Regions from separate parts of the Exiguobacterium sp. s125 genome, predicted to be linked through region 3. Evidence: riboswitches for the same ligand, from Rfam matches in the RefSeq annotation. Region 3 holds a riboswitch; each other region holds the start of a gene.
What was found. A riboswitch is a leader RNA that binds a small molecule or an ion and turns the genes downstream of it on or off. The one in region 3 is predicted to bind S-adenosylmethionine.

Region 1 (3,277 bases), on a different contig from region 3:
TCCGTCAAGATACGTCTCGAGTGCTTCAATCGAGTGGAACAATTGAACGCCGAGTCCTTTACCGGCACGATTGTGTTTCGTGATGAACGACGATACTCCGATGTTTTGAGCGGCTTGGACGATTTGATCACGTCCGACGGCTGCCGTCGTTTTCGGAACACGGATACCTGCTTTTCGTAAGGCGGTGTATTGGTTGACCTTACTGACCTCGAGTCGTAACGCACGGGTTCCGTTGAAAACGGTCCGGTCATGTTCTTCGAGCCAAGCGAGGACCCCTTCCGTCAATTCTGGTGCATAGCGGTGCCCGCGCGTATGGGACGAGGCACTCATCCGGCTGTAAAAAACGCCTTCCGGTGGTGTTTCATCGAGTGGGACGACCCCTTCGTTGAGGTGCCACTGTTCATACGGTAAGTTGAGTTCCTCGAGTCGCTTGATTAAATGATCCGTCCATTCCTGATTTTCGTGTAAGATATGAATTTTCGTCATTTTAGTTGACCTACCTTTCGTTTCGCTTCGACGCGTGGCATGACCTCGCGGGCAAAGCGTTCCATTTCTTCGAGTTGCGGAGAAAATTGAAGCAAGAGCAATGTCACGCCGACTGCTTCAAATTCAAGAATCCGTTCTGCGATTTGATCCGGCGTCCCAATCAAGTTCGGACGCAGTCCCCGGTTTGAGACCGAATAGTCATTTCGTTTGACCTGTTGTTCGAGTTGCGATTTACTGACGAAGTCGTCATACCCGGCATATCCGGCACCGTCTTCTTTAACGTTCGTAATCCGGTGCCATTCTTCGAGCGCCGCTTCTTCCGTCTCGCGACAGATGATGTAGGCCGCCAGTCCGAAACTCGCAAGCGGCTGCTTCCCGGTCGCCGCGCGGCGGGTTTTCATATCCGTAATTTTCGTCGCGACTTCATCGACCGTTCCTCCATGCATGACATAGGCATCACAGTGATTGACGATCGTCTGTTTCCCCGTCTCACTCTCACCACCAGCGTAGAGCTTGATTCCGGGACGCTGAACGGGTTTCGGGTGAAGCTCTGCCCGTTCCAGCTGATAGTACGCCCCATCAAAACTATAGGGTGATGCGTCCGCCCATAATCCTTTCATGACCGTCACGAATTCTTCCGTCCGGGCATATCGTTCGTCATGGGCTGTAAAAATCCCATTGTATTGACGGGCTTCTTCCTCCCACCAGGCCGAGACGACGTTGAGCGTAAAACGTCCGTTACTCAACTGATCGAGGTTCGCCGCCATTTTTGCTGTCGTCGCCGGATTATGAAAACCGGGCCGGACGGCTGTCATGATTTCCAACCGTTCCGTTGTCGCCGCAATCGCCGCTGCCGTCGTCCACGCCTCAAGACTCGGTTCGGCTATTCCTTTAATGTCGTTTAAGTTCAATTCTGCAATCAATGTCGTAGAAAAGCCAATCCGTTCTGCCGTCTGTGCGACTTGTTTCGCATAATCGAATGTCGCTGGCATTTGTTCATCCTCGACGTTTCGTAACCAACCCCCGAAGATTGGTAACCAAAATCCGTATTCCATCCCCTGTGCCCCCTTTTTGCATAAAAAATCGCTCTTTTCGTTTAGAAAAGAGCGACGAATGTCTACTGTCGGCTCTTATCTTCAAAGGAATAAATTCCTCTTGGAAGTAGCACCTTCCGCTCATGCGGGGTTGCTGAAGTGTCGTCGGGCCAGTCCCTCGACTTCTCGTGATAAGAATAATTGAAATTAGCGTACATCTTTTAGCAGAGTAAAGCAACCTTTAAACCTTCTTTTCCTATCGGAATTAAAAAAACATTTGGAAAATCACTCTGTTTCTTGATACTTCTTTGTCTAGAAGCTAAAAACAGGAATTGCACATCGGTTTAAGATGGCAATCCCTGCTTTGTATGGTGCTGTTCAAAATCAATTCATTCTGGTGATACGAACGGTGAGTCATTGTGATTTGCATCCATCATGGCTGTCCGGTGACCAGTCGTCGAAACTTCTTCCCCACGCACGCGATCGTAGAACTTCGCGATTGTGACGCTGAAGTACGGGCCAATCCAGAGGAAACCGATTCCGATCGTAACAATTCCGAGCAAGAACCAACCGATGAACGAAAGGACGAGGAAAAACGCCTCTTTTTTGTGTCCATCCATCATTTGGCGTGAACGCGTAATGGCATCAAGGATGCCAATCGATGGTTCGTCCCGAATGATGTAATACGTCAACATGTAAGAGAATGACTTAATGATTCCTGGAATGATGAAAAGTAAGAACCATAGCCCTAAGAAAAAGGTTTGGACGATTGACACTCCAATGGCTTTCAAGAACATTTTGTACGGCTCAAACAAATCGGCGACTTTCGTCTGCTCGTCTCGGGCGACAGATAGGGCGAGCCATGACCATCCCATTGCAACCGGTAAGGTCAACACCGTCAAGAGCATACCAATCAAGTCGATAAATTGGAAATCCTCTTCGGGTGAGGACGCAAATCCGTTCGGAACGCCTTGAATGATTAAGAACAACAACATCATTAATGCCATGAAGCCCCATCGTCCCTGCAACGACTCGCGCGCTGCTAATTTTAATTGTTTTGACATCGAAAGATCCTCCTCAAAAATAAGTGCTACCTTTCTTTACGGTTTATTTTTGAGGAGGTTTCACTTTTTAACGCTCGTCTTTTAGTAAACGTTGGACCATTGCTTTTTCAAGTTGTTGCTGGCACGCCGTATACAAAGAGCTTCGTCCATCGAGTCGTTCAATCGCAAACGGAATATCGTGCTTTTTTGCTTGCACGAGGACATGTGCCGCTGCTGCGTGGGAGACGCGACTTTTGATGACGACGATCGCATCTGTCTTTTTCGCGAGACAGGCAATTTTTTTCGCAGCTTGGGCATCACCGCCAAGATGGATTAATTCGACTCCCGTCTCCGCAAAGAAGTCGCGGTAGACGGCGCGCTGTTGCTCATTACCGACGATGACGAGACGCATGCCGTCGTAGGAAGCAAAATCGAGTGCCGTTTTATCGACGAATTCGATTGGTTGACCTGGTAATGTCGTCGTATCGAGACGTTCGAGTTGCTGGACTTTCTTTTCCCGGAGGCGCCGCTCTTTTTTGACTTTCTTCGCCTTCGGTTTCCGTTGCATCATCTTGTCGTAGCGTCCTGTTTTCGCCTGTTTGTTTGCAGGTGACGCAGTGGCGGACTCGGGCGAACCATTCGATACGTCGCGTGCCGGTAATTCCGTCATGGTCGGTACTTCATAATGAAATGCGTGTTTCCAGACAATCGTCA
Region 2 (3,277 bases), on a different contig from region 3:
GGAACGTTTGCCGGAACGACGGCTTTCTTAAAAGAACGCTTCGGGACAAAAGGGGCAATCGTCGAACCGGAAGGCTCCGTCCTCAACGGAGGGTCAGCCGGACCGCATAAAACAGAAGGAATCGGGACAGCCAAATGGCCAAGTCTCGTTTCTCGTGATTTAGTTGATGAAATTCATACGATTTCTGATTCGGATGCTTTTACGAAGGTCCATGAACTGGCGGCACGTGAAGGGTTACTCGTCGGCAGTTCAGCAGGAGCGGCACTCGCCGCGGCGCTCGATATCGCCCAGCGCCATCCTAGAAGTACGATTGTTACCGTCTTCGCAGACAGTGCAGAACGGTATTTGAGCCAACAAATCTTTGAAAAGGTGGACGAGACACATGCGTAAAAAAACAGCGTTGATTCACGGAGGAACGGGTGTAGACAAGGCAACGGGTGCCGTTACACCGCCAATCTATCAAACGAGCACATATAAGCAAGAAAAAATCGGTCAATTAAAAGACGGGTATGAGTACTCGCGCACAGCAAACCCGACGCGGACGAGCATCGAACGATTGATTGCTGATCTTGAAGGAGGCGTCCGTGGATTCGCGTTCGGATCAGGAATGGCGGCGATCCATGCTGTCTTCAATCTGCTTCAGTCTGGCGACCACATCGTCATGACGGACGACGTCTACGGCGGAACGTTCCGCTTGATGCAACGTGTCCTACCGAAGTTCAACATCGAAGTGACATTCGTCGATACGACGGATCTCAGCGCGACGGAAGCGGCGATTCAGGACAACACGAAGATGCTCTACGTCGAGACACCGACGAACCCGTTATTAAAAGTGACGGACATCGAAGCGATCGCAGCCATCACGCGTCGTCACGACTTGAAGCTCGTCGTCGACAACACGTTCGCGACACCATACTTGCAACAACCAATCGCGCTTGGGGCAGATATCGTGCTGCATAGTGCAACGAAATACATCGGCGGACACTCGGACGTCGTCGCAGGGCTTGTCGTCGTCAACGATGATACGCTCGGCGAAGAACTTCACTTCATCCAAAACTCGACGGGTGGAATTCTCGGACCGCAAGACAGCTTCCTGCTTGTCCGTGGTCTGCGGACGCTCGGTATCCGGATGGAAGCGATCGAAGAGACAGCACATGAACTTGTCAGCTTCCTGCAAGCGCAAGACGTCGTCTCGAACATCTTCTACCCGGGGCTCGCATCGCATCCCGGTCATGCGATTCAACAAAAACAAGCGACTGGTTTCGGCGGGATGATCAGCTTTGATGTCGGTTCAGCTGCAAATGCAGAGAAACTTGTGGAAGCGTCACACTTCTTCACGCTTGCTGAAAGCTTAGGGGCGGTCGAAAGTTTGATTTCCGTTCCGGCACGGATGACACATGCATCGATTCCGGCAGAACGTCGGGCAGAACTCGGCATCACGGATGGTCTCGTCCGAATCTCGGTCGGACTTGAAGATGCAGAGGATTTGAAAGAAGATTTAACGCATGCTTTCAGTTTGCTCGAAAAAGTTTCTGAAAAAACTGTTTGACAAGCAAAATAACCCCTGCTAATATTCAAAATATATTAAAAACAACTAAATACCGATAACTCTTATCAAGAGTGGTGGAGGGACTGGCCCGATGAAACCCGGCAACCGCGGAATTTATTTCCGAAGTGGTGCTAATTCCAGCAGACGAACGTCTGCAAGATGAGAGCAAATGGTTTTGTGTACTGAAAGTGCGCGCGTTTGCTCTAAAACGTGCGCACTTTTTTTATGTTTAGGAGGGACAGTAGTGATTCGTTTACAGGATGTAGGAAAGATTTATCGCTCGAAGCGCGGCGAAGTCGAAGCTGTCGCAAACGTCGATCTCACGATTGAGCGCGGCGAAATTTTCGGAATAATTGGTTATTCCGGTGCAGGGAAGTCAACCTTGATTCGCCTGCTGAACATGTTAGAAGCACCGACAAGCGGTTCGATTCAAATTGACGGTGTCGAGATGACGACGTTACGACCGAAAGAATTACGCGGCGTCCGGAAAAATGTCTCGATGGTCTTTCAGCACTTCAACTTGCTTTGGTCACGAACGGTCGAAGAAAACATTATGTTCCCGCTCGAACTCGGCGGATATCCGAAAGCACGCCGGAAAGAACGGGTCGCCGAGCTGATTCAACTCGTTGGACTCGACGGTCGCGAAGGCGCTTATCCGTCACAACTATCCGGTGGACAAAAACAACGCGTCGGGATTGCCCGCGCACTGGCATCAAACCCGGACGTCTTATTATGTGACGAGGCGACAAGCGCCCTTGATCCGAAAACGACGGACTCGATCTTAGAGTTACTCGTCGACATCAATAAAAAACTAAAACTGACGATCGTTTTGATCACACACGAGATGCACGTCATTCAAAAAATCTGTCACCGGGTCGCCGTCATGGAGGCCGGGAAAATCGTCGAACAGGGTCCTGTTTCAGAAGTCTTCCGGCATCCGAAACAAGCGATGACAAAAGAATTCGTCAAACAACTGACGTCGTCTACAGAAAACGAGTTGACGTTCGCGAAACTCCGTGAGCGCTATCCGACAGGGAAAATCGTCCAGCTGACATTCGTCGGTTCGACAGCAGAAAGTCCGATCCTGGCAGAAGTCATGAAAGATTCGACCTTATTATTTAATATCATCGGCGGGAACGTCGGACAGACGCAAGACGGTGCACTCGGAACGTTGTTCATCCAACTGATTGGTGCGACACATGAAACACAAGCGGTCATCGCGAAGCTTCAAGCGAGTGACGTGGAAGTGGAGGTGGATCACCGATGACGACATTCTTTAACGACCTCGATTGGGAAATGGTCTGGACGGCGACTGGCAGTACCGTTTATATGACAGCCGTCGCGGGTCTAGCGACTTTCATACTCGGTTTAATCATTGGTCTGTTGTTGTATGCGACGAATGAAGACTTATTGTTTAAGAACCGGGCACTGTATTCCGTGCTCAGCTTTTTAGTCAACATCTTCCGTTCGATTCCGTTTATTATATTGTTGATTTTATTGATTCCAGTGACGCTCATCATCGTCGGATCGTTCTTAGGACCAACAGCGGCACTTCCGGCACTGATTCTTGGGGCGGCACCGTTTTACGGGCGGATGGTCGAACTGGCACTGCGTGAAGTCGACAAAGGTGTCATCGAAGCAGCGGAATCGATGGGGGCAACGAAGTTCCAAATCATTTATAAAGTGTTGATTCCGGAAGCACTACCAGCAATCGTCTCCGGTATCACC
Region 3 (3,277 bases):
GTTCAATCGCCGTCCAAAATGGTTCATACAGTGCCACTGCCTCGTCTTTTAGTAGACCGACTTCGACGTCAATCCCCGCCTGACGGAGACGTGTGATACCGCTTCCTGCGACGAGCGCGTGGCGGTCCTCTGTCGCGATAAAAACACGATTGATTCCTGCTTCGAGGATTGCTTCCGTACACGGCGGTGTTTTGCCGTGATGATTGCACGGTTCGAGTGTCACGTAGAGATCGGCTCCGCGTGCTGCTTCACCTGCCATGAGGAGCGCTTCGACTTCGGCATGGGGTCCTCCCGCATAACGGTGGGCCCCAAAACCAACAATCCGCCCCTGTTTGACGATGACGCAGCCGACACTCGGATTCGGGCTCGTTTGACCGTTTAACATGTGTGCTAGTTGCATCGCATAACTCATGAATGTTTCCATTTTTTCCGCTCCTTTCAATAAAAAAGACGCCTCCTGTAAAAGGGGCGTCGTGATTGAAGGATTGACGAAATAAGCGTCTCGCGTTTCTGTTTTTACACATACAGAAACAGACCTTTCCCTGAAAACATTTTTTCAGAAAATGGCAGCAAGCGCATTGTTTCGTCCTTCTCCCATCCGGACTTTACCGTCGGCCCTGGAGTCTCACCAAGTCAGCCACAGTGCGTACACTGCAGGTCGCGGGCTCATCGATTTATCAATCGCATCACCGCCGGTTGGGATTTTCACCCTACCCCGAAGAACTGGTTATTGAGTTATACAGCTCAAGACTAGCACAGGTCATTCTAAAATACAAAATGAATTGTATTTCATTCTCTTTTTTTAGGAAAACATCAAAAAAAGGACCCTTCTCTTAAAAGAAAAGGATCCTTCCATCTGCACTAAGGCAGAATCCGCTCCGCTCATCTTTCAGACAAACGTCTGACGGAATTGGCACAGTACGACGTAAGAAGTCTGTTGCCGAGGTTTCGTAGGGCCAGTCCCTCCACCTCTCTCGATAAGTGCTACGGTATGAAGTTCATATGTGTGATGTTTCAAGTCGTTCTTATGTCGTGAATCTAATGCTTACACTACGGGGATTCCTTTCTCAAGTCAACCATATTTTCAAAATTAAACCAAATTACCCAGTTTATCAATTTCGACTTCTTTTTGACGTCTTGACAACGTATTTCAATCAATGCTATCCTCTTCACAATGATTATTCCGACAATTCCTATACGATATATCAAGAGTGGGCGAGAGATCTGGCTCTACGAACCCACGGCAACCTGCAACATGCAAGGTGCTCCGACCAGCAAAGCCGATGCTTTGGATGATACCTACGAGAATCTCGTAGTGCGCCTAAAGCACTACGAGTTTTTTAATAGAAGGAGGAACCCTTTATGAATTCATCATCACCCGTCCTGTTTGGCGCAGAAGCTTTTTTGGTTGAACGAGGTCCAATCGGTATTTTACTGTCTCACGGTTTTAACGCAACCCCTCAAAGCGTCCGTACTGTCGGAGAGCAGTTTGCCGCCCAAGGGTTTACCGTGTATGCCCCGCGTCTCGACGGACACGGGACGAGCATCCGTGATTTCGAAGCGTCGACTGCTGAAGATTGGAAACAAAGCCTCCGCCAAGGGTTCGACGTCTTAACCAATCATTGTTCGTCCATTTTCATCGCCGGACAATCGATGGGTGCGACACTTGCCCTTGCACTCGTCGCGGAAGGATTACCTGCTGACGGATTGATTACGATCAATGCAGCGTTAGCGATTCCTGCCTATGAAGCATTATCTTTTGAAGACTGTCCACGCTACTTAAAAGAAAGTACCCCAGACATTAAACGTGAAGCGTTTGAAATCATCTATGACCAGGTCCCTGTCGTCTGCGCATCGGAACTTTTGACCTTGATTGACCAGACACGTCCACTCTTACCAGCCATCGAGATTCCAACACTTATTTTATATTCTGCCGAAGACCATGTCGTCCCGCCTGAAAGTTCGGATTACCTTTATCAAGTCATCGGTTCGACGGACAAACGGAGCTATTGCCTGCTTGACTCCTATCATGTCGCGACCCTCGATTATGATCAAGAAACGATTGTCCGCGAGGCAACACACTTTGTACACCAATATAGTCGTTTGACCCACACCGGTTGATGTCTTTCCTGCGCAAAAGCAAGGGATGAAGACTGTTTCGATGCGTGTTTCAAGCATCGACTAAGCCGTCCAGAACAATATGAATGCGCAAAAAAAATGGCCGATGCTCCCTTGAAACGATGGGAGTATCGGCCATTTGATTGATGTGGTCCTGACTGATGAATCAGTCCTTCGTTTACTTCATCAGTTCTGTTGCTGTTTCTTCCATTGTTGCAGGGCTTGCGATTTCCCCGGCACTTCATGGCAGTGGCGGCAACGCGGCTCATACGACTCTGACGCGCCGACTAAAATGATTGGATCATTGTAGTTGGCAGGTCGACCGTCGATTAAACGTTGCGTCCGCGATGCCGGGTCACCGCACGACAGGCAGATCGCCTGCAGTTTCGTGACGAACTCTGCCCGTGCGAGAAGTTCCGGCATCTTACCGAATGGTTCCGCCCGGAAGTCTTGATCGAGTCCGGCACAGATGACACGTTTTCCGTCCTGCGCGAGGGCCTCGATGACATCGACGATTTCATCATCAAAGAACTGAACTTCGTCAATCGCGACCACTTGTGTCTCTTGTGCGACTGCCGCGTACACGTCACGGCTCGTCGCCATCGGTACCGCGATGACAGAGTTGCCGACGTGCGAGACGACATGTTCTTCATGATAACGGTCGTCGATTGCCGGTTTAAACACTTGGACCGGCAACTTCCCGTACTGAGCCCGGCGAACGCGTCGAATCAATTCTTCCGACTTACCAGAGAACATACTTCCGCAAATCACTTCAATCCAACCATACTGATTTATTACATGCATCATTGCAGACACCGTCCTCTAAAATTAGTCACTTTAACGAGTATAGCCCGAATCGAATATAAGGAAAAGAGTTGACTTCTCGAAATCAAAAATCCATCCGTTCATTCCCATGATTCCCCACCTTGTCGTTTTAACCAGTCCTCATTTCCTGTACACTATAGAAGAAGAATTTATGAAGGAAGGTGTTCCCGATCCATCACATATTACATGAAGTGCTTCATCAATATGGTTCATTCGGACTTGCGATCCTTCTAGCCGGGGGGATCATCGGGCTTCCTGTTCCGGATGAAACGTTACTGATCATGTCCGGTTTTTGGATGCATCAAGGCAATTTACCCTTAATCGGAACGATTCT

Region 1: linked by a shared signal. The riboswitch ahead of KNQ05_RS10470 (LLM class flavin-dependent oxidoreductase) and the one ahead of KNQ05_RS13935 (alpha/beta hydrolase) in region 3 are both predicted to bind S-adenosylmethionine.
Region 2: linked by a shared signal. The riboswitch ahead of KNQ05_RS01445 (methionine ABC transporter ATP-binding protein) and the one ahead of KNQ05_RS13935 (alpha/beta hydrolase) in region 3 are both predicted to bind S-adenosylmethionine.

The regions. Positions count from the first base shown of each region.
Region 1 covers NZ_JACSMI010000003.1:156,922-160,198, forward strand. The annotation lists gene KNQ05_RS10465 (ATP-grasp domain-containing protein) at 1-486, opposite strand, end outside; gene KNQ05_RS10470 (LLM class flavin-dependent oxidoreductase) at 483-1,541, opposite strand; SAM riboswitch class I at 1,614-1,718, opposite strand; gene KNQ05_RS10475 (DUF975 family protein) at 1,910-2,584, opposite strand; gene KNQ05_RS10480 (DUF2325 domain-containing protein) at 2,652-3,277, opposite strand, start outside.
Region 2 covers NZ_JACSMI010000001.1:302,033-305,309, forward strand. The annotation lists gene KNQ05_RS01435 (PLP-dependent cysteine synthase family protein) at 1-390, shown strand, start outside; gene KNQ05_RS01440 (bifunctional cystathionine gamma-lyase/homocysteine desulfhydrase) at 383-1,549, shown strand; SAM riboswitch class I at 1,609-1,715, shown strand; gene KNQ05_RS01445 (methionine ABC transporter ATP-binding protein) at 1,794-2,816, shown strand; gene KNQ05_RS01450 (methionine ABC transporter permease) at 2,813-3,277, shown strand, end outside.
Region 3 covers NZ_JACSMI010000007.1:72,485-75,761, reverse strand. The annotation lists gene ribD (bifunctional diaminohydroxyphosphoribosylaminopyrimidine deaminase/5-amino-6-(5-phosphoribosylamino)uracil reductase RibD) at 1-424, opposite strand, end outside; FMN riboswitch at 583-727, opposite strand; SAM riboswitch class I at 880-984, opposite strand; SAM riboswitch class I at 1,200-1,302, shown strand; gene KNQ05_RS13935 (alpha/beta hydrolase) at 1,363-2,121, shown strand; gene KNQ05_RS13930 (thymidine kinase) at 2,305-2,922, opposite strand; gene KNQ05_RS13925 (DedA family protein) at 3,105-3,277, shown strand, end outside.